DNA from 2 places in the Paraburkholderia sp. EG287B genome. Region 2 is predicted to be linked to the other one. Evidence: predicted binding sites of a transcription regulator. Region 2 holds the regulator's gene; the other holds the start of a gene.
What was found. Region 2 encodes FliA, which starts transcription of late flagellar genes. Its sites were predicted from a motif close to CTAAAGTTTNNNNNNNNNNNGCCGNTA; they were not measured.
Positions count from the first base shown of each region.

Region 1: a site for FliA is predicted at 3,219-3,245, ahead of fliD (flagellar filament capping protein FliD). Genes of this name have one in related genera too.

Region 1 covers NZ_JBFRCG010000008.1:56,168-67,233, reverse strand. The annotation lists gene AB4Y40_RS15600 (hypothetical protein) at 48-446, shown strand; gene AB4Y40_RS15595 (hypothetical protein) at 506-1,120, shown strand; gene AB4Y40_RS15590 (DUF2964 family protein) at 1,144-1,389, opposite strand; gene fliD (flagellar filament capping protein FliD) at 1,710-3,152, opposite strand; gene AB4Y40_RS15580 (YigZ family protein) at 3,310-3,903, opposite strand; gene AB4Y40_RS15575 (hypothetical protein) at 4,707-5,024, opposite strand; gene AB4Y40_RS15570 (acyl-CoA synthetase) at 5,336-7,006, opposite strand; gene AB4Y40_RS15565 (Crp/Fnr family transcriptional regulator) at 7,180-7,932, shown strand; gene AB4Y40_RS15560 (DUF4148 domain-containing protein) at 8,051-8,407, shown strand; gene AB4Y40_RS15555 (peptidoglycan D,D-transpeptidase FtsI family protein) at 8,416-10,200, opposite strand; gene AB4Y40_RS15550 (methyl-accepting chemotaxis protein) at 10,422-11,066, opposite strand, start outside.
Region 2 covers NZ_JBFRCG010000011.1:341,898-352,963, reverse strand. The annotation lists gene flgA (flagellar basal body P-ring formation chaperone FlgA) at 1-998, shown strand, start outside; gene flgM (flagellar biosynthesis anti-sigma factor FlgM) at 1,179-1,523, shown strand; gene AB4Y40_RS22115 (flagella synthesis protein FlgN) at 1,573-2,016, shown strand; gene AB4Y40_RS22110 (RNA polymerase sigma factor FliA) at 2,185-2,916, opposite strand; partial or broken gene AB4Y40_RS22105 (MinD/ParA family protein) at 3,273-4,055, opposite strand; gene flhF (flagellar biosynthesis protein FlhF) at 4,048-6,138, opposite strand; gene flhA (flagellar biosynthesis protein FlhA) at 6,435-8,534, opposite strand; partial or broken gene flhB (flagellar biosynthesis protein FlhB) at 8,684-9,844, opposite strand; gene AB4Y40_RS22085 (DUF3443 family protein) at 10,085-11,066, opposite strand, start outside.

The sequences.
Region 1 (11,066 bases), on a different contig from region 2:
CAAACGATGCGCGGCATGGGCGGCGGCCCGCTTTCTGGCCGCTGCGGATGAATCAAGAACTCGATGAAAAGGTAGGTCGTTTGCTGCGCCGCGCTGCGAGCCGGCGCTCGCTCGTGCCGTACGGCGCGTTTCATGCCCTGTTCGCGGGCGACGTGCCGTTGCGGGTGCGTTACGAAAAGCTCGAGGCGGCCGCGGCCGCGTTGTGCGAGCCACGCGAGGCCGACTATGCCTCGCTGCTCTCGACCGATTCGGGCCTGCCCGGCCCGGACTTCTATACACGCTTCAAGCGCTTGCATACCGAGCGCTACTACGAAACGCTCGGCGCGGACCGGCATCGCATGCTGCGGCTTGCCGAAAAGCGCCAGCTCGCCAACGAGGAACGCGAGCGTGTCTATGCCCATTACCTGCGCTGTGCGGCCGAAGAAGCCTGCATGACCAGCGCTTGATGCGTGCGGGCGGCGCCATGCCGCTCTCTTGCCATTCACGATCCACACAAGGAGGCTTCATGTCCACACGCTACCGTTCTTCGGCGCCGCTGCTCGGCGCCATACTCGTGCTTGCCCTCGGCGTGTCGCCGCAGGTGCCGCTGTTTGCGCAGACGGCGTCCGATGCCGCGCCTGAAAGTGCGCCCAACGCGACGCTGCAGATCGGCGAGGTGCAGACCACGGCGACGGTCGTGAGCATCGACGCGGCCACCAATTCGGTCACGCTGCGCGGCGCCCGACGCAACCTGGTGACGGTCGCGGTCGATCCCGCGGTCGGCGACGTGAGCAAGCTCAAGCCCGGCGATCATGTGAACATCCTCTACAAGGAGGCGTTGCTGCTGCGCGCCGAAAAGGTGGCCACGCGGGGCATCCGCTCGCGCGTCGATACGGTCGCTACCACGCCCGCTTCCGGCGGCATGACGGCAACGGCGCGCAGCGTGCAGGTGATCGCGACGGTGGAGAAGATCGACCGCAAGAGCCGCAAGGTCGCGTTGCGCGGACCGAACCGCACGGTCGTGGTGGTGGCGCCGCCGGACGTACGGCTCGAATCGATCAAGGTGGGCGACAGCATTCGCGCCGACTACGTGGGCGCGACGGCCGTGCATGTCACGCGCGACGGCCAGAACCTGCAGTGAAGCAGTAACGCTGGGCGGCGTGGCTAGTCGGCGCGATTGCGGTCGCGTACGAGGATCGACACGTAGATTGCCGTGCAGACGATGATGACGGCCACGCCGGCAATCACCTTCTGGTGGTCGAAGTTGATGAGGCCGACCACTGCGATGGCGATGCCGGCGGCAGAGCCGAGCGTGCCCATTGCGGCCACGAAAATGCGCACCTTGCTCCAGACGCGATGGCGCCGCTCGGGACCTGCGCCTTCCATAAACCGATGCAGTCGATCAAACATGGCGGCTCTTCCGGGTTGGGTAGAAGACGGTCATGCGGGCGCGAATGAATGCGCGGCCCGGACCAGATCAAGTATAGCCAGCCCATTATTACGCGTTCTTTCAATTGCCTGCGCCCCGGTGCGCCGGAATTCCCGAGCGTTTTTTGCGCGCGTTTAAGTTTGTCTTAATTTTGGCTCGCCATGATGGAGCGGTCGGGTCGATTCGATAGTTCGATTCGCGGTTGTTCTTCACGTCCCCTGTTGGCCGCCGATTCACTCGGCGGCCTTTTTTTCGTCTGCCGTCGACGTTTGCTAGCGTCGATCACCGCACATTCACGCCTTTATTTGTGATTCGTCGCGAGGGCGCCCGCGCTGTTTGCGCCGCCAAAGAGCTGTGTCAGATATTGCTGGTTGTTGTTCATGATCGACATGAGGTTATTGAGCGCGGTGAACTGGCGGTTGAATTGCGCAGTGAGCTGGGTTGCGCGCACATCGAGCATCGACGACTGCTTTTTGATGTCGTCGAGTTCCTTGTTGATGGCCGTGCTGCGCCGCTCGATGATGCCGCTCGACTGCACGTAGGGCGTAATGGCGCTGTTGAGCTTCGTGGTCATGCCGCCGCTGCCGAACAGCGCCGCAATCGCACTGTTGCCCGGTTGCAGCGCCTTCTTGAACGCCTCGTCGTCGATCTCGAGCTTGCCGCTCTTGTCGAGCTTGATGCCGATCTCGCTCAGCGAATGGGTCACGCCGTCGCTGCCCTTCACGCCCGCCGAAACGACCGCGGGCAGACTCGCCGCGAGCGTGCGCGCGATCGAGTCGCCGAGCAGCGCGCCCGCTTGCGCGCTCGTCGAACCGGTCGCGGCCGTGTAGGAGGTCAGCCCGCTCAGGGCATCCACGTAGCTGTTGTACGCCTTCACGAAGTCGCGGATGGATGTGCCCGTCGCTTCGGTGTCGGGGGCGATGGTGAGCGTTTGCTTCGTGCCCACCGAGGCGCTTGCGAGCTTGATCGTGATGTCGCTCACCACGCCCTCGAGCGTGTTGCTCGCGCTCGTGACGCGTGTGCCGTCGATGCGCAGTTCGGCGTCGCTGGCTGCCTCGACTTCGCGCATCTGCGAGGAAGCGAGGCGCGTGTCGACGCCCGCGCCCGCCTGCACGTCGATCGCGTTGGCCGCGCCGGTCTTGTTCGCGGTCAGCACGAGGTGCTGGCCGTCGGCGCCGTTGACGATCGACGCCGTGACGCCTGGGTTGTCCTTCGCCCGGTTGATCGCCGCGACGACGTCGCTGAGCTTGTTGCTGCCCGCAGCGATCGTCAGATGCATGGACTTGCCGCCCATCGAGATGTCGAGGCTGCCTTCCCCGAGCGTCTCGCCCGTGTCGAAGCTGTCCGAGGCGAGCTTATGCGCTGTCGCGAGGCGATCGACTTCGACCGTGAAGCTGCTCGCCACCGCGTTCTTGCCGGCCACCGCGCTCAAGCCCTTGTCCTTCTCACTCGTCGTGACGGTGAAGCGTTGCAGCGCGGCGCCATCTTTGAACGGCTCGAGTGCGGTCTGGAGCGAAGCGAGCGCCGACTTCAGCGTGCCGAGCGCCGAAAGTGTCGTGTTACTGGCGGTCTGCTTCGCGCTGAGGATGGCGCTCGGCCCCGCGATCTTGGCGTTGACGAGCGCCTTGACGAGCTGGTTGACGTCGAGCGTGGAGTTGGTCGCGCCGCTGATGATCGACTGGGCGGCGTCGCTCAGCGCGCTGTTGGCGCTGGCGGTCGTGGTGTTCGTGATCGTGCTTGCCATGAAAGAAGTCCGTTCGTTCTGGTGCGTCGAGTCGACGGAACGCGCGAATGCGCGGCCATGCTTTCATTACGGCAAGCTTTCATGAAACTTTATGAAAGAAATGAAAAGTTTTTGAAAAGTACAGGATCGGTACTGCGGCGGCAGCCAGCCGCCCGCTTCAAACGTGCTCGGGGAAGCCCGAGCGGCCTTGCGTGAGATCGGTCAGCGTGTGGCGCGCAGCGTCCAAGGCGGTAGCGGGCAACTGGATCGTGAGGCGGACCGTCATGGCGTACTGGCTCTCCACGAGCGTGAACTGCTGCTGGTCGATCCAGTGGCGCACGCGGGTTTCGTCGGGATAGCCGAGTTCGACTGTGAGGCGCGCCTGCGCGATGCGCTCGACGCGCTCGGCCCCATGCAGGGCGCTGGCAATGGCGTCGGTATAGGCGCGCACGAGGCCGCCCGCGCCGAGCTTCACGCCGCCGTAGTAGCGCACCACGGCGGCGAGCAAGCCGTCCAGGTCGTGATGGCGAAGCACTTCGAGGATCGGGCGCCCGGCGGTGCCGGAGGGCTCGCCGTCGTCGGACATGCCGGACTGGCCGCCCGCTAGCAGCGCCCAGCAAACATGCGTGGCGGTGGGATGTTCGTCGCGCAGGCGGCGGATTTCAGCCATGGCCGCTTCGCGGTCGGCAACAGGAATGGCGTGCGCGATGAAGCGGCTCTTGCGGATATCGAGTTCCGCCGTGACGGGATGGGCGAGCGTGAAAGTTGGCACAAGCGGGGTGGCACTGCAGGCGAAACCCCCATGTTAACCGATGCTCATGGGTCGGCTTTCGACGTCAGTCCCCATATCTTGCCAGTTTGCGTAATGGTTCTTTGCGTCAGATGCTAGTGACGCCCCGGCCTTGAGCCCGGATAATGCACGGTATGACGGATCTAGCTCTGGCTGGAGCGAAGCCGAACTCCTCATTCGGTGATCCGTCATAGTTCTTCTCTCGCGGCGCCGCTGCACCGTTCCGGCAGACGCGATTCTCCAGAAGCACAGAAGCCAAAAAAATCCCCGGTCGGACGGTGTCACGACCGGGGGTCACAAGGCTCGCCTGTTCTCAAGAGGCAATCCCACCTTACGTCCGCAAAATTGCGTCCGCAATCGGAAAAAAAACCTGGTGCGCCTGGCACCCGAAGGGCGCTAGAGTTCTCATTCGCGCGCAAAAAAAATCCCGGCCATCTCTGGCCGGGCAATGAGAATACACCGTGCGCTCCGGGGAACGAAACGCCCATCAACGTTACCCGCGGGGCGTGCGGGCGGCAACACTTCCGCATTACCTGCAATTACTAACGTCTGCCTTTCCGGATGCGCCCGGCGTGCGGCGCGGCAGGCCGGATCCGCCGTGTGGCGGGCGTTGCGGTCAATTTGATTCGCATAGCGAACGATATTCGCGCGCCCGCACGCGCGCGGCGAAGTAAGGCGCTGAAATGCGCCGAGGCCGGTCTCCCCAGGGGGAAGACCGGCCTCGGTGTGCCGCTTCAGGGGCCTCCAGAGAAGGCGGCCCCTGGATCACGCGTGCGTCACGCGGATCAGTAACGCGGCGGGGGCGGCGGACGATGGTCGTCGTCGCGGTAGTGCGGGGGACCCGGATCGTGCGGGTGATGGTGCATCCACTCGTCGTGTTCCCAATAGCGGTGGCCGTCGTAATAACGGTTCTCGTGCCAACCGATCGAGACGTGCGCGTCCACCGGCATCATGTGCGGTTGACCGTATTGCGGCGCCGATTCGGCACGCAGCCCATACGGAGCCGATTGAGCGAAGGCGCTCGAGGCGCCCATCAATGCGCCGCCGGCGATCAGTGCTGCGGCGATGGCGCGGGCGGGGGTCTTCCAGCTCTTCGTGTTCATGAGTTACCTCCTCGTTGGTTGCGTCGTCAGTCACGCGGCATCGGGATGCCTTTGTGTCGCGACCACGGTTCAAAGCTTATCGGCCCGAAGCGGAGGAAAACGTGACCACTTGTAAGCTTTCGTTTCATACGATTCTTCATGCCAGAAAGGCCGCTTTGACAGTTGGCCCTTGATGCAGAAAGGATTAAGCGCCGTACCTGACAATCGGGAACAAGCCGTAGAGGGTCGGGTTGTCAACTGACGTTACATTCGGGCGGCGCGGGCCGCCCGAATGCGTCACGTGTACCGGCCAGCAGGCCCCGCTGTCGTTCTTACCGAGGTGTTTTCGGCGCGGGTGTTGCACCAGCCACATCGATCGCGCTTTGCGAACCTAGTTGCGCGCGCAACTCATATTTCTGGATCTTGCCCGTGGCCGTGCGCGGCAGTTCGCCGAAGCGCACGGCGCGCGGCACCTTGAAGTGCGCGAGAAAGAGCCGGCAGTGCGCGATGATTTCCTCGGCCGTGGCGCTCGCGCCGGGCCGCAGTTCGACGAATGCGCAAGGCACTTCGCCCCACTTCGGATCGGGCATCGCCACGACGGCGGCGAGCGCGACGGCCGGATGGCGATACAGCGTGTCCTCGACCTCGATGCTCGAAATGTTCTCGCCGCCCGAGATGATGATGTCCTTGCTGCGGTCGGTGATGCGCACGTAGCCGTCGGGCGTCATCACGCCGAGGTCGCCCGTGTGGAACCAGCCGCCGCGGAACGCCTCTTCGGTCGCGCGCTCGTTCTTCAAATAGCCCTTCATGCAGATGTTGCCGCGGAACATGATCTCGCCGAGCGTTTCGCCGTCGGCGGGCACGGGTTCCATCGTCTGCGCATTGCGCACGCTCACGCCGCTTTGCAGGTGATAGCGCACGCCCTGGCGCGCGGCGAGGCGCGCCTGTTCCTCGTCGGGCAACGTCTGCCAGCGCGCCTGCACCGCGCATACGGCAGCGGGGCCGTACACCTCGGTCAGACCATAGACATGCGTGAGTTCGATGCCGATCGCCTTCATCTTCGCGATCACGGCCGGCGCGGGCGGGGCGCCTGCCACCATCGTGCACACCGTGTGAGCGATGCCTTCGCGATACTCCGCGGGGGCGTCGGCGAGCGCGCCCTGCACGATGGGTGCGCCGCAATAGTGCGTGACGCGCTCGCTGCGAATGAGATCGAACACGAGCTTCGCGTCGAACTTGCGCAGGCACACGTTCACGCCCGCACGCGCGGCGACGGTCCACGCGAAGCACCAGCCGTTGCAGTGAAAGAGCGGCAGCGTCCAGAGGTACACGGCGTGCTTGGGCATGTCCCATTCGAGGATGTTGCTCACTGCGTTGAGGTACGCGCCGCGATGGTGATAGACCACGCCCTTGGGGTCGCCCGTCGTGCCCGAGGTGTAGTTCAGTGCAATGGCGTCCCATTCGTCGCGCGGCGGCTCCCAGGCGAACTCGGGATCGCCTTGTTCGAGGAACGCCTCGTAGTCGGTGGCGCGCGGGAAGTACTCGGGGTCGGCGGCCGCGATGTCGGCCACGCTGATGATCCTGAGGTTGGGGAATTCGAGCGCCGCGCGCTGCGCGAGCGCCGCGAATTCGGTATCGACGATCAACGCCTTCGCTTCGCCATGGCGCAGCATGAACAGCATGGTTGCGACATCGAGTCGCGTGTTGAGCGTGTTGAGCACCGCGCCGAGCATGGGTACGCCGAAGTGCGCTTCGACCATCGCGGGGATGTTGGGCAGCAGCACCGCCACCGTGTCGCCGCGGCCGATGCCCGCCTGCGCGAGCGCGCTCGCGAGCCGCCGCGTGCGCGCATAGGTTTCTCGCCAGTCGCGGCGGACCTCGCCGTGGACCACGGCCAGGCGGTCGCCATAGACTTCGGCGGCGCGGGCGATGAAATCGACCGGCGTGAGCGGCACATAATTGGCCTCGCGTTGCGCGAGCCCTTCTTCGTAGGGGTGCAACATGGCGGTGTCTCCGAACGGTTATGGGTTTGTCGATATGATTCGCGCTACCGTAGCAGGGCCGCGCATGCCAGTCTGTCGCCGGCGCGACAGAGCGGGCCGCGACGCACGGTGTGCCCGACAAGATCGACCCAAAGATTGACCTAACCCAGGAAAGCGCGATGTCGCAATCCATTATGCCCCCGGATGGGACACCGCCCGCCCGCGATTCATGGCGCGAAGGCGAGCGCATCGACGCCGCAAACGCCGCGCGCCTGGCGGCGCTATTCGAGCGGTGCGCTTGGTTCCGCGCGCTCGCGCCCGAGCATCGCGAGTGGGTGCTCGCGTCCTCGCATGCGCAGGGCTATGCCGCGGGCGCGATCGTCGCCGCACGCGAAGCGCCCTCGGACTGGTGGCTCGGCGTGAGTTCCGGCCTCGTGAAGCTGGCGATCTTCAATGCATCGGGGCGCGGCTGCACGTTTTCGGGCGTGCCGCACGGGGGCTGGTTCGGCGAGGGGAGCGTGATCAAGCGCGAGCCGCGCAAGTACGACGTGATCGCGCTGCAGCCGTCGTTCGTCATGGCCGTCGCCACCGAGACGTTCCACCGGCTCATGGACAGCAGCCTGCCGTTCAACCGCTTCGTGATTCATCAGCTCAACAACCGCATGGGCGAATTCATCGCGTTGATCCAGAACAGCCGCTTGCTCGACGTGGATGCACGCGTTGCGCAGTCGCTCGCGCAGATGTTCAATCCCTATCTTTATCCCGAGACGGGGCGTGCGCTCGACATCTCGCAGGAGGAGATCGGCATGCTGGCGGGCGCGTCGCGTCAACGGATCAACCAGGCGCTGCAGACGCTCGAGCGCGAGGGGCTCGTCGCGCTCTCGTACAACCGCGTGGACGTGCTCGATCTCGACGGGCTGCGCGCGTTTGGCCGCGACCAGATCTGAGGATCGCAGAACCCTTATCAATCTTGCGAGGTATAGAAGACTCTCTCCCCCGCGAGCCGGTTTTTAGGCGTGGCCGTGCTGCGTAGACTTTGCTCATCGAATACATAAGGAGAGCAAGGTGAAAAACGCAATGCTGCGCGCGGCGCTGGTTTCGATGATGGCGATCGTTCCGGCGGTGTCGTTTGCCCAATCCGCCGGCACGCACAACGGCCCGGTAACGCGTGCCCAGGTGCTTCAGGAATTGGTCGATCTGGAGTCGGTGGGGTACAACCCGGCTTCGTCGAACGACGCCACTTATCCGGAAGATGTGCAGCGCGCCATGGGCCGGCTTGCCGAAAAGCGCGCCAACGAAGCGCGCCTGGCGCAGGAGCAGGTCGCGCAATCGGGCTACGGCGCACCGCCCGCGCAGAACGGTGAAGCGGGTGCGCCCGCCGTGTCGGGCAGTGAGTCGCCGCCCGCTTATCGCCACCATTGATTGAGGCGCTAACCGCGCCCTGAGCCGCCCCGGGTGCCGCTGGCACCTTTGGCGCTCTCGGGGCCGGCGGCGACGTCGGGCGGCACGCCGAGCAACTGCAGCGTGCCGGCCGTCACACCCGAGAACACCGGCCCCGCGACCGTGCCGCCATAGAACGCCTTGCCCGCCGGATCGTCGATCATGACCGCGACGATCACGCGCGGCGCGCTCATCGGCGCCATGCCGACGAAAAGCGCCCGATAGCGGTTCTTCGCGTAGCCCGCGCCGATTTGCTTGCGCGCGGTGCCGGTCTTGCCGCCCACCCGATAGCCTTCCACATTGGCGGCGCGCCCCGTGCCGCCGTCGCTCGTCGCCATTTCCAGCATCTTGCGCATCGCGGCGGCCGTGGCCGGCGTCGTGACCACGCGCGCCGCCGACGCGGAGGCACCGCCTGCGCCGCCCGGCGCTTCACGCAGCAGGGCGGCCGGATGCAGCGTGCCGTCGCCGGCGTAGGCCGTGTAGATCTGCGCCATCTGCAAAAGCGAAGTGGACAGGCCGTAGCCATAGGCCATCGTCGCCTGCTCGATGGGGCGCCAGCGCGCCCACGGCCGCACGCGGCCAGGCGCCGCGCCCGGGAACGTGACGCCGGGCCGCTGCCCGAGCCCGTACTCCTGATACTTGTCCCAGATCGTTTGCGCGGGCAGGTTCAGCGCGAGCTTGGCGAGCGCGATGTTGCTCGACTTCTGGATGGCCTCCGCCACGGTCATGCGGCCGTGATTCGAGGTGTCGTGAATCGTCGCGGGGCCGATGCGGTACGTGCCCGGCGCGGTGTCGATGAGGGTGTTCGCGTTGACCTTGTGCAGGTCCATCGCCAGCGAAACGACCACAGGCTTGATGGTCGAGCCGGGCTCGAACGTGTCGACCACGGCGCGGTTGCGCAACTGCTTGCCCGTGAGCCGCGCGCGGTCGTTCGGGTCGAACGACGGCCAGTTCGCGAGCGCGAGGATTTCGCCGTTCTGGGCGTCGAGCACGACGACGCTGCCCGCTTCCGCATGATTCTTCGCCACGGCGGCCTTGAGCTGCGTATACGCGAGCTGCTGCACGCGGCGGTCGATGGTGAGCTGGACGGTGTCGCCGTTGCGCGGCTGCACGCGCTCGCTCGGCTCCGAAACGACGCGCCCGAGCCGGTCGCGGATCACCTCGCGCTGGCCCGGCGTGCCGCGCAGGCGCGCGTTCGCGGCAAGCTCCACGCCTTCCTGGCCGGCGTCTTCGACGTCGGTGAAGCCCACCACGTGCGCAGCCGATTCGCCTTCGGGGTAATAGCGCTTCGAGTCGGCGATCAGGGTGATGCCGCCCGCGCCCATCTCGTCGATGTGCGCGGCGGTTTCGGCATCGACCTGGCGCTTGAGCAGCACGAAGGAGCGGTCGCCGGCAACGCGCCGCTCCAGTTCCGCGAGCGGCATGTCGAGCAGGCGCGCGAGCGGCGTGTGCGCGGCGGCGTCGAGGAGCCGCGGATTCACCCAGACCTCGAAGGTCGCGAGGCTCACGGCCAGCAGCGCGCCGTTGCGGTCGACGATGCGCCCGCGCATGGCGTCGAGCTCCAAGGTGCGCTGGTAGCGTTTTTGGCCCTGCTTCACGTAAAAGCCGTGATTGGCGACCTGAATCCAGAACGCGCGCCCGGCCAGCGCCGCAAAGGCCGCGAAGGTGATGAACACGATGAACTTCGAGCGCCACGCGGGCAGGCGCGGCGCAAGCATCGGGTGGCGGGTCGCGGCTGCGTGCGGGTCGCGCGGCGGTTTCCTGGAACGGATCATCGGCAAGGCGGGATGGCGGGGCAGAGTCACATTGTAAACAGGATGTAATTGAATTGAAATGTTGGGTGCGCACGGCCGCGAGGCAATAGGGCGCGCGGTGCACGCCGTCAGGCGGCGCGAGCCGTGCAGGGGAGCGGGGAGAGGCGCAAAGCGAACCGGGCCGCGAATGCGGCCCGGCGGGGAGACATGCAGACCGGCGGTGAGCCGGTATGGCGACAGCGTTACGCGTGCGCGGGCAAGCGGAAGCTCGCGATCGACTCGCGCAGCCCGCTCACCTGATCCTTGAGCGAATGGGCGGCGGCGGCGGCCTGTTCCACGAGCGCCGCGTTCTGCTGCGTCACCTGATCCATCTCGCCCACGGCGCGGTTGACCTGCTCGATGCCGGCGCTCTGCTCGCGCGACGCGTTGCTGATCTCCTCGAGGATCTCGTGCACGCGTCGCACCGACTGCACGATCTCGGTCATCGTCGAGCCCGCGTTGGTCACGAGATGCTGGCCTTCGGTCACGGTGCCGGTCGACTTTTCGATCAGCGCCTTGATCTCCTTGGCGGCGGTGGCGGAGCGCTGCGCGAGGCTGCGCACTTCGGCGGCCACCACCGCGAAGCCGCGGCCCTGTTCGCCCGCACGCGCCGCTTCGACGGCGGCGTTCAGGGCGAGGATGTTGGTCTGGAACGCAATGCCGTCGATTACACCGATGATGTCGCCGATCTGCTGCGAGCTCGTCGTGATGTCGCCCATGGTGCGCACCACGTCGTCGACTACGGCGCTGCCGCGCGTCGCGACGTCGGCGGCCTGGCTTGCGAGCGACGCCGCATGCTGGGCGCTATCCGCGTTCTGGCGCACGTTCGCCGTCATCTGATCCATGCT
Region 2 (11,066 bases):
GCGCGGCCAGCTATGCCGATCTGAATTCGCACGGCGTGCCCGAGGATGCGCGCGCGGGTGTCGAGTCGAACGGCATGATCACGATTCCGGGTCCCGGCGAGCGCGCGCCCCAGGGCGACGCGCCGCGCATCGTCACGGTTCCCGCGCCGGGTGCGAGCGCCCAGCCCATGCGCGTGCCGGCGGCCAATGCGAACAACGCGGGCGCGCTGCAGCGCGTGAACCTGTCTACCGCCGCGAACCGCGTCGCCCCGGTGGTCGTGGACGCGGGCGCAGCGGCGCTCGCGGGCGCGAAGCCGGTTGCCAGCGCAAGCACCAGCGCGCCGCCGAACCCCAATACCAGCGCCGTCGCCACGAACGTGCAGGCCACGCCGCCCGGCCAGCAGGACGGAGAATCGATCCGCGCCGCCGCGCTCGCCTTCCTGCAGCAGCAGTCGGCAGGTTTGCCGGGCCACGTGGGCATCACGGTCGCGCCGGTGTTTCCGCGCGGCCTCGCAGCCTGCACGTCACTCGAGCCGTTCATGCCGCCGGGCGCGCGCACCTACGGACACACGACCGTGGGCGTGCGCTGCATCGGCGCGAAGCCGTGGACGCTCTATGTGAGCGCGCGCATTGCCGTGGACGTGACCTACTACGTGGCCTCGCGCCAGATCGGCGCGGGCGAGGCGCTTTCGGCCGCCGATTTCATGCCGCGCGCGGGCGACCTCGCGAACCTGCCGCAGACCATCATCACCGATCCGAACCAGGCGACGGGCGCCGTCGCGCTCGCGCGCATTTCCGCGGGACTGCCGCTGCGCACCGACATGCTGCGCAGCGCCGCCTCGGTCGTCATCGGCCAGACGGTCAAGGTGATCGCCGTGGGCAGCAACTTCACGATCTCCGCCGAGGGCAGCGCGCTCAACAACGCCGAGCCCGGCCAGCAGGTGCGCGTGCGCACGAGCGGCGGCCAGATCATCTCGGGCGTGGTCAAGGACGCGGGTACCGTGCAGGTGCAGATCTAGGGCCGGTAAGCGCTGGTAAGGGCCGGATCAGGGTGCGCAGAGCCCCGTCCAACGGCCCGATCCGGCCGTTTCCGGCTTGGTGCGCCAGCACACGTAACAGCATGTAACGGTGGGATTTTCGGCTAAAGTTCGGCCCGACCTGTGCCGTTATCAAGGTCAAATCGATCAGGAACGCCCATCGTGAAAGTTGACTCCTCCACCCGCAATGATCCGCGCACGCTGCAGGATGGCCTCGCGCGCTCGCAAGCCGATTCGACCGGCGTAAGCACCGACACCGCGGCCACCTCCGGCGCGGCAGGCAGCACGACCGCCGCCGCCCAAGGCGGCGCGAACGTGAGCCTCTCGTCGCTCTCGTCGACGATGCGCTCGCTCGCGGCGAGCGGTTCCGCCGACATCGACACGGCGCACGTGCAGTCGATCAAGGACGCGATCCGCAACGGCACGTTGCAGATCGACTCCGGCAAGATCGCCGACGGCGTGATCCAGACCGCGCGCGACCTCATGAAGCCGACGTCGGGCAACTGACGCCCGATGCGCGAGCGCCGCGCAAACCTCGCTTTTTTGGTGCCTTGCAATGAAAGATGCCCTGTTGGCCACACTGATCGACGAACACGCCACGGTCGAGGCGTTCGCGTCGCTGCTCGCCTATGAAGAAAAGGCGCTCGTGTCGGCCGACGGCATGGAGGCGCTGCCGCAGATCGTCGAGCAGAAGACGACGCTCACGCAGCGTCTCGCGGGCCTCGAAAAAGCGCGCGACGCGCAACTGGCCGGCCTCGGCCTGCCGGGCGGCCGCAAGGGCATCGAAATGGCCTGCGACGGCGACGCGCGTCTGGCAAGCCAGTGGGCGCTGCTCAAGGGCTCGACCGAGCGCGCGCGCCGCAAGAATCTCACCATCGGCATGATGATCCGCACGCGCATGGAACATAACCGCCGCGCGCTGTCGATCCTGCGCGGCGAAACGGGCAACGGCTCGATGCTGTACGGTCCCGATGGGCGGCTGCCGGCGTTCGGGCTGTAAGCGCGCACGCACGTCGTTCGCCCAAAGACAAAAGCCGAAGCAGTGATGCTTCGGCTTTTTTGTTTTGCGCGAGTCCCGTCCATCAACAAAAAAGCCGGAGCGCTCTCGCACTCCGGCTCTTTCACCGCACCCGGTCCGCGCTGGCAGCCGCGCGGAGCGTCTACCGCCTCAATTCTCCTGGCCGGCCCACGACATCTCGCGCAGCCGCGTGCGCAGGCGCGCCACCGCCTGGCTGTGCAGCTGGCACACGCGCGACTCGCTCACCTCCATCACCGCGCCGATTTCGCGCAGGTTCATGCCGCGCTCGTAATAGAGCGACATGAGCAGCTTCTCGCGCTCGGGCAGCCGGTCGATCGCCTCGACGAGCGCGCCGCGCAGGCTGTCGTCGAGCAGCGCCGAGAGCGGGTCCGAATGATCGACGCAGTAGCGGTCGAGGAACGGTTCGTCCTCGGCGGAACGGTCGAAGTCTTCGTAGTAGATGAGCTGGCTGCCGTGCAGTTCCTGCAGCATGCTCTGATACTCGTCGAGCGGCATGCTCAGATGCTCGGCGATCTCCGTCTCGCTGGCCGAGCGCCCGAGCCGCTGCTCCACCTTGTGCACCGCGCTTTCCACTTCACGCGAGGTGCGGCGCAGGCTGCGCGGCAGCCAGTCGTTGCTGCGCAGCTCGTCGAGCATCGCGCCGCGAATGCGCTGGCTCGCATAGGTCTCGAACTGCGCGCCCTGATCTTCCTTGTAGCGGTTGGCCGCGTCGAGCAGGCCGATCATGCCGGCCTGGATCAGGTCGTCGAGGTCCACGCTCGCCGGCATCTTGGCAACGAGCTGCAAGCCGAGCCGCCTCACGAGCGGCGCGTACTTCGCGAGCACGTCGGCCTGCGAAATCTTTCCTTGAGCGTTATACATCGTGCTCTCCACTTCTCATCTCCCTGATTGGCGTCGTCGTGCGCACGTCAGACGTGCTGCGGCGACGTCCGCTGCGCGGGCGTCTCGGTCCGCCAGCCCGCATGGGACGACGCGGACGCGGATGTTGCGTTGGGTGCGGGATGCACACCCGTCACGGCCGCAACGAACGAATCGGCGTTCGCGGCGAGCGTGCTGTGTGCGGCGTTTGTTGCATGGGTAGCGTGTGGCTGGACGCCGGCTTGCGGCGCGCCGTCCAGATCGTCGGCGGGTGCGTCGCCCGCCGCTTCATGTTCTTCGTGCGCCGCGCCGAACAACGCGTTGGCGCGCGCCGTGGCCGGCGAGCACGCCGAGACCGCGGGTCGCATCGGCCAGTGCGGCAGTTCGGCGGCCACGTGGCGGAAATCGCGCGCGGCGGCCGTCGACGGAAACGCATCGACGATGCAGCGCGCGAGCCTGAGCGCCTGCGCCATGTGCTGATCGGCGGCGACACTGCCGGCGCTGTCGAGCGACACGCTCAGGTAGCGGCTCGCCACCCCCGCGAGGTTCTCGATCGCGGCCTGCGCGTCGCTGGCGTTCGCCACATGATTCGCGAGCACGCGAAACTGCGCGATCGCATGCGCGAAGTGCAGCCGTTTCATGCACGCGTAGGCGTCCGTGATCGACTGCGCACCGATGCGCATCACGATCAGCACGTCGTGCGCGTGCATGGCGAGCGGCGAAAGCGCGCCGTCGGCGTCGAGCTGCGCGTCGATCAGGACGATGTCCGCGGGACCCGAAATGACCTTCTGCAGCTGGGCGGCCGTGTACTGCGCACGGTTGTCGCGCGAGGCGGCCAGCACGCCGAAGCCGAGCGCATGACGGCCCACAGCTTCGTCGAGCGTACGCTCGCCGCGCATGACGGCGGCGAAGTTGCCTGCGCCCCGCACACCGCCCACCAGCGCACAGACCGAGCGGGGTCCCAGACACTCGTCGATCACGAGCACGTCCTTGCCCTGCGCGGTGAGCGCCGCCGCGAGATTGACCACCGTGGTCGTGCGCCCGGGCGAACCTGCACCGCCCGTCACCGCGACCACGCGCGAGCCTTCGCGCGCGAGCAGCCGCCGCAGCCCTTCTGCCTGATCGATTACGAACTTATCCAAACCTGACCTCGGGAGCCTGCGAATTCGAACGCGTCGAGAGTGCCGACAGCAGCGCCGGGATATCGTCTTCGTGCGGCACGAACGGCGAACTCTCTCGCGGAATGCAGAAGGCACTGCGGATCAGGAAGCGACGCGTCGCCACATAAAGGTTCTCGGGGACCTTCTGGCCCGTCGAGACGTAATGCACCGGCAGCTTGTAGCGCAGCACGGTGTCGAGTGCGCTGCCGAGGTTGGTCGCCTCGTCGAGCTTGGTGAGGATGCAGCCCGTGAGCGGTGCGTCTTCGCTCTGGTAGGCCTGCACGACTTCGTTGAGCGTGTCGCCGTGGTTGGTCGCCGAGAGCAGCAGCAGGCGCTGCACCGGGCGGCCCGCGCCGCACAGCATGGCGATCTGGTCGGCCACGGCGCGGTCGCGCTGACTCATGCCGATCGTGTCGATCAGCACGATGTGCTTGTTCTTGAGTTCGGTGAGCGCGAGCTGGAGGTCCGCGCCGTCGCGCACCGCGTGCACCGAAACGCCAAGGATCTTGCCGAAGATGCGCAGTTGCTCGTGGCCGCCGATCCGGTAGCTGTCGGTGGTGAGCAGCGCCACCTTGCTCGCGCCGAAGCGCATCACGCAGCGCGCGGCGAGCTTCGCCGTGGTCGTGGTCTTGCCCACGCCCGTCGGGCCCATCAGCGCGAACACGCCGCCGCGCTCCATCAGCGCTTCTTCGTCTTCGAGCACGGGCAGGTTCGATTCGAGCACCGACTGGAGCCACTCCATGCCGGCCTCTTCGGTCTGCACGTCGGGCAGGCGATCGATCATCATCTTCACGAGCTGGGCCGAGAAGCCCGCGGCGAACAGCTGCTTGGTGAGCGCGCCCTGCACCGGGCTGCGGCGCTGGCGCTCGCCCCACAGGAGGCCCGCGAACTGCTCTTCCATCATGCCGCGCATGGAGGCGAGCTCGTTCATCACGGTTTCGTTGACGACCTGCTCGATGCGCGCGCGGATCGCTTCGCTCACGGTTTGCGCCGCATCGGCGCCCTGCGCATTGCGAGTGCCGGGCGCGGGGCCGGCGGCCTCCGGACCGTGGCCGAGGCGCTGCGCGGCGCGGCGCGCGGCGACATGAGCGGCCTCGAGCGCCCAGTCGGGCGTGCTGGCGTCGACGTCGGGCGGCAACACCGGGTCGGCGACGCTGCCGAGGCCGCGCGCGGCGGCGGCGGCGGGCGTCATGCCCGGCACGCGCGGCGCGTTCTGCTGGTTGGCGATGCGGCGGGCGTGGTCGATCAGCCAGGGGTTCGATTCGGCCATCGTGCGCGGTGTGTCGCCCGCCGACGCGGCGGCGGCCTGTTCGAGCCGCGCTGCGGCTTCGCGTGCGGCGGCCTGAGCGTTGGCGTTGGCGGCCGGCGCCGTGGACGCAAACGATGGCGCAAAGGCCGGCGAGGCGAGCGACTCGGTCGCAGCCTGCAGCGCCATTTGCAGCGGCGAATGCGCATGCGGAACGGCTTGTTGCGATTGTGCCGCCTGCTTCGCGGCTTGCAGCGTCGGCGGCATCGCCGATTGCGCGGCCTGCTGTCCCGCCGCGGCACGCGAAGAAGGCGACGAAGCCGAAAGCGGCGCGATGGCGGCCGACGCTTCCTTGCCTAGCGAGACGGCGGTGTCGGCGGCGTGGTCGCCATCGGCATCGGCATCGGCGCTTGCGCCGCCGTTTTCGACGCCCACTTCCGGGCTCGCGCCGAACACCGAGGAGAACACGTCCGGCATGCCGCTCGCGTAGGGGTTGGCACTGCCGACCGGGGCGGCGAGCGCCGCGGGAGCGGCGCCAGGCGCGCTGCGCGGCGCGCGCGACATCGGCGTCATGGCGGCCGAGGGCTGCGCGAACGGGGCGCCTTGACCACCCTGCGCCACGAGGCCACCCAGGCCTTGCGCGGCGGCTGCATCGGCCGGCGCGATCGCCGCGAGATCGCGGTCCGCGAGCGCGACGATTTCGACGCTGCCGTCGTCGAGCGTACGGTTCGACAGAACGACGGCGTCCGCACCCAGCGCTTCGCGTACGAGCCGTAACGCGTCGCGGCTGGTGCCACCGATGAATTTGCGAATGTTCAAGCTAAGCCCCTGATGAGGTGAGCGGCCAATGCCGCCGCCGGTCGTCTGTTGCTGGAATGGCGCTGGATTGCTGCCGGCCTGGCGTCTTACGCAAGGCCTTTTCCGATGTTGGAATTATTTCGAAGGTGAGCCCCCCATGATCGGTGGATCAGGGCGGAGAAATGCGGGCAATTCGCGGAATCGGTGACGGAGGTGCGCGCAGGCAAAAATTACGCGCAGAAAGGCTCGCCCACGGCTCGGCTAACGAAAAAGCCCGCAAGAAGCGGGCTTTTTCTCATCCAGATGCGGCAGCGCGATCAATGCGCCCCGATCACGTTCACCACCTTCACGTTGCGCGTATCCGGCACCTCGGCGTACGACAGCACCTTGAGCTGCGGCAGGCTGCGGCGCAGGAAGCGCGACAGCATGGGCCGCAGCGCATGCTGCACGAGCATCACCGGCGCGAGGCCGAGCGCCTGCTGGCGCCCCATCGCCTGCTCGGTCTGCGCGAGCAGCGTATGCGCGAGACCCGGTTCGAGGCCGGGGTTCGGGCCGGAGGTGAGCGTCTGCGACAGCACGCGCTCAAGGTTCGCGTCGAGGCCCATCACCTGCATGTCGGCGTTGCCGGGGAACCATTGCTGCGTGATCGCGCGGCCGAGCGCGATGCGCACCGCCGCCGTCAGATCGTGGGCGTCGGTGATGCGCGGCGTGTGCTCCGCGAGCGATTCCATGATCGTGCGCATGTCGCGGATCGGCACGCCTTCTTCCAGCAGGTTCTGCAGCACCTTCTGCAGCGTCGTGACCGGCAGCACCTTCGGCACGAGGTCGTCCACGAGCGAAGGCGTGTCCTTCTGCACGCGCTCGAGCAGCGCCTGCACTTCGCGGCGCCCGAGCAGCTCGGCCGCGTGCGTGACGACGAGGTGATTCAGGTGCGTCGCCACCACCGTGCTCGAATCGACCACCGTATAGCCGAACACCTGCGCCTGCTCGCGCACGTTCGAATCGATCCACACGGCGGGCAGGCCGAATGCCGGGTCCGTGGTCGGCGTGCCGGGCAGCACCGCGCTCACCTGGCCCGGGTTGATCGCGAGCCACTGGCCCGGGTAGGCCTCGCCGTTGCCCACCTCCACGCCCTTCAGCGCAATCCGGTAGGCGTTCGGGCGCAGCTCCAGGTTGTCGCGAATATGGATGACGGGCGGCAGGAAGCCGATTTCCTGCGCGAACTTCTTGCGGATGCTCTTGATGCGCTTGAGCAGCTCGCCGTCGGTGTTCTTGTCGACGAGCGGAATGATGCGGTAGCCCACTTCGAGGCCGAGCGTGTCGATGAGCGCCACGTCGTCCCAGGTCGCTTCGGCGTTTTCGACGGGCGCAAGCGCGGCGGGCGCGGCGTCGGCGATCACGGCGCTCGCCTTCCTCGCCTCGGCGTTCTTCTTGAGCGTGCGGCCGAGCTGGATCGCGCCGCCGCCGAGCAGCAGAAACGCGAAGTGCGGCATGCCCGGAATCAGGCCCATCATGACGATGATCGTGCCCGTGATCATCAGCACGCGCGGGTTCGTGAAGAGCTGGCCGGTGAGCTGCGTGCCGATGTCTTCGTTGGTCGCCACGCGCGAGACGATCACGCCGGCCGCCGTCGAGATGACGAGCGACGGAATCTGTGCGACGAGGCCGTCACCGATGGTCAGCAGCGTGTAGGTCTCGCCCGCCGAGGCGAGCGGCATGCCGTGCTGCACGACGCCCACGATCAGACCGCCCACGATGTTGATCACCATGATCAGCAGGCCGGCGATGGCGTCGCCGCGCACGAACTTGCTCGCGCCGTCCATCGAGCCGTAGAACTCGGCTTCCTGGGCAATCTCGCTGCGGCGCTTGCGGGCCGCCTCTTCGTTGATGAGGCCCGCGTTCAGGTCGGCGTCGATCGCCATCTGCTTGCCGGGCATCGCGTCGAGCGTGAAGCGCGCGGACACTTCGGCGATACGGCCCGCGCCCTTCGTGATCACCATGAAGTTGATGACCATGAGGATCACGAACACCACGATACCCACGGCGAAGTTGCCGCCCACGAGGAAGTGGCCGAACGACTCGATCACCTGGCCCGCTGCCCCCGGGCCGGTGTGGCCTTCGAGCAGCACGATACGCGTGGAGGCCACGTTCAGCGAGAGCCGCAGCAGCGTGGAGAACAGCAGCACGCTCGGGAACGCCGCGAAGTCGAGCGGCTTCATGGTGTACATGCTGACGAGCAGCACCATCACCGACAGCGCGATGTTGAAGGTGAACAGCAGATCCAGCAGGAACGGCGGCAACGGCAGGATCATCATGCCGAGGATCATGCAGATCAGGATCGGTCCCGCCAGCGCGCGCAGATTCGTGCCTTGCAGCATCTCCGGGCGCCGCGCGAGGAAACCGGTGCGGGCGTTCATTCTGTTGCTCCTTCAGTGCCGTCGCGCGCCGGGTTGTTTTCGGCGCGGCCAGCGGTGTTCGATGCGTTGTTTGCGTTCGTGGAATTTGCCGCGTTCGCGCGACTGGCGGCCTCGGCGGCCGCGCGCTCCTCGGGGGTGAGGGCTTCGTCGGCTTCGCTGGCTTCGTCTTCGTCGCTCATCGCGCCCTTGTCCATTTCGGGTGGCACGTCGAGGTCGGTCGGCTCCATCGGCACGTCGCCGCCATGCTCGCGGAAACGCTTGAGCTGATAGACCCACGCGAGCACCTGGGCGACCGCGCCGTAGAGCGGTCCCGGAATTTCGCGGTTGATGTCGACGTTGTAATAGAGCGCACGGGCGAGCGGCGGCGCTTCGAGCAGCGGCACGTTGTTCTCGACCGCGATCTCGCGGATGCGTGCGGCCACGAGGTTCACGCCCTTGGCGACGACCTTCGGCGCGCGCATCTCGCCATCGGCGTACTTGAGCGCGACGGCGAAGTGCGTCGGGTTGGTCACGACCACGTCGGCCTTGGGCACCTGGGTCATCATGCGGCGGCGGGCGGCGGCGCGCTGCTGCTGGCGAATGCGCCCCTTCACGTGCGGATCGCCTTCGTTTTCCTTGTGCTCGCGCTTCACTTCTTCCTTGGTCATGCGCAGCTTGCGGTAGTACGACCAGAGCTGGTACGGCACGTCGAGCGCGGCGACCACGAACATGCCGGCGACCGTCATGCCGCAGCACACGCCGATCAGATGCATCGCGTCGGCGAACGCGCGCGGCGCGGGTTGCATGGCGAGCCCGAGAATCTCGTCGCGCCGGCTCCACAGCGCCCAGCCGCCGATCACGCCCACCACGAGCGTCTTGGCGAGCGACATGCCGAGCTGGATCGGCCCGTTCACGGAGAAGATCCGCCCGAGCCCCGACACCGGATTGAGGCGGCCGAAGTTCGGCTGCAGCGCCTTCGTGGAGATGAGCCAGCCGCCGAGCGCCATCGGCGCGAGCAGCGCGGCGAGCCCCGTGAGCGCGAGCACCGGCATCAGCGCCATGAGCCCCTCGCGCGCGGCGACGCCGGCGCCGATCAGCATGCGGCTGGTTTCGAACGCACCCGCGTGATTGAACGCGAAGGCGCCACGCATCATGGCCTGCAGATGCTCGCCGATCGTGCCGGAGAGCAACCACGTGCCATAGAAGCCCGCCGAGAGCAGCGCGAACGTCGCCAGCTCCCGGGAACGCGGAACCTGCCCCTCCTCCCGCGCCTTTTCGAGGCGCTTGGGAGTGGCGGATTCGGTTTTCTCGAGGTCGCTGTCCTCAGCCACGCATGCTCCGGTCGCGGGCACGCGCCGCTCGTCGCGGCTGCGCGGCTGGCGCGCGCCCTTTTTCAGTGACAGCGATTATTGCCGCGCAAGCCAAGCGGCGATTGACGGAGTAGGACGGGGAAATCAGGGTATTTCGGCCGATGGAACCGGGGCGGCATCATCGGCGAACGCCGGCACACGATGCGCGCGCGCTCGCGGGCCGCCAACTTCACGGCCTACGCACCCTCAGCGCCCGCGATTTCAGAACGCGACGAACGGCGCCTTGCCGCCGGACGCGCTCATGTCCATGCCGTAATACACGTAGCGGCCATAGAAGAACGACAACCCCAAGTCGAGCGCCGCCGCCGACCCGAACTGCCCTGCCAGGTTGTTGGCCGCATAGTTCGCGCCGCTGCCGAGCAATGCGCTCGCGTTCGCGACATTGAAGGTCGCGGTGCCTGTCGTTGCGCCGTTATTGGACACGAGTGCCGCGCTGAAGGACTGCGTGGACGTCGGGCAGTAGAACGTGCCGAGATTGCCGCCGCACTGCGGCAGGGCGCTGTCGACGAAGAAGATCGCATTCGAACCCGAGTCGAGGAAGGTCTGGAGCGTGCGCCCGTTGAACGTGGAGCTGAGCCTGCCCCACGAGTCCGTGTTGTAGCTTTGCGAGGCGGTCATCGCGTTGTTCGATTGCGTGCCGATGCCGAACACGAGCGTGCCCGACGCGCTGGGCGCGCCGCTGTCGGACACGGGGGCCATCTCGAGGATCACGCCGTTGCCGTCGGCGCCGAATTTGGGCACGGGGTTGGCCACCAGCTGGTTTTGCGCGACCGTCGCGGTGGAGCAGTTCGTGCCGCCGGGGCACGAGTAGTACGCGCCGATGTTGTCATAAGGCGCAACGCCGATACCGAGAATGCCGTTCGCGCCCAGGTCCTGCACCGTGTCCTGCGCGTTGCCGAAGCCCGCGCAGGCCGACGGCACCGTGCTCGAGCTCAGGTCGCCGATCACCTGGATCGGAATATTGGACGCCGTCTCGCCGCCGATCTTGACGTCGGCAGAACGCACCGTGCCCCACGTGTAACCGTCTGCGAAGGCCGTGCATTCGGCGAGGGTGCCGCCGTTGGCCGTGGCGGGGGACAGCAAGCTCAGCACATTCGACTGCCCTGTCACATTCGCCGACGCGAGCAGGCGCAGGCCGAATGACGCCGTATCCACCTGAACGTTGTCGACGGTCCCGCAGGTC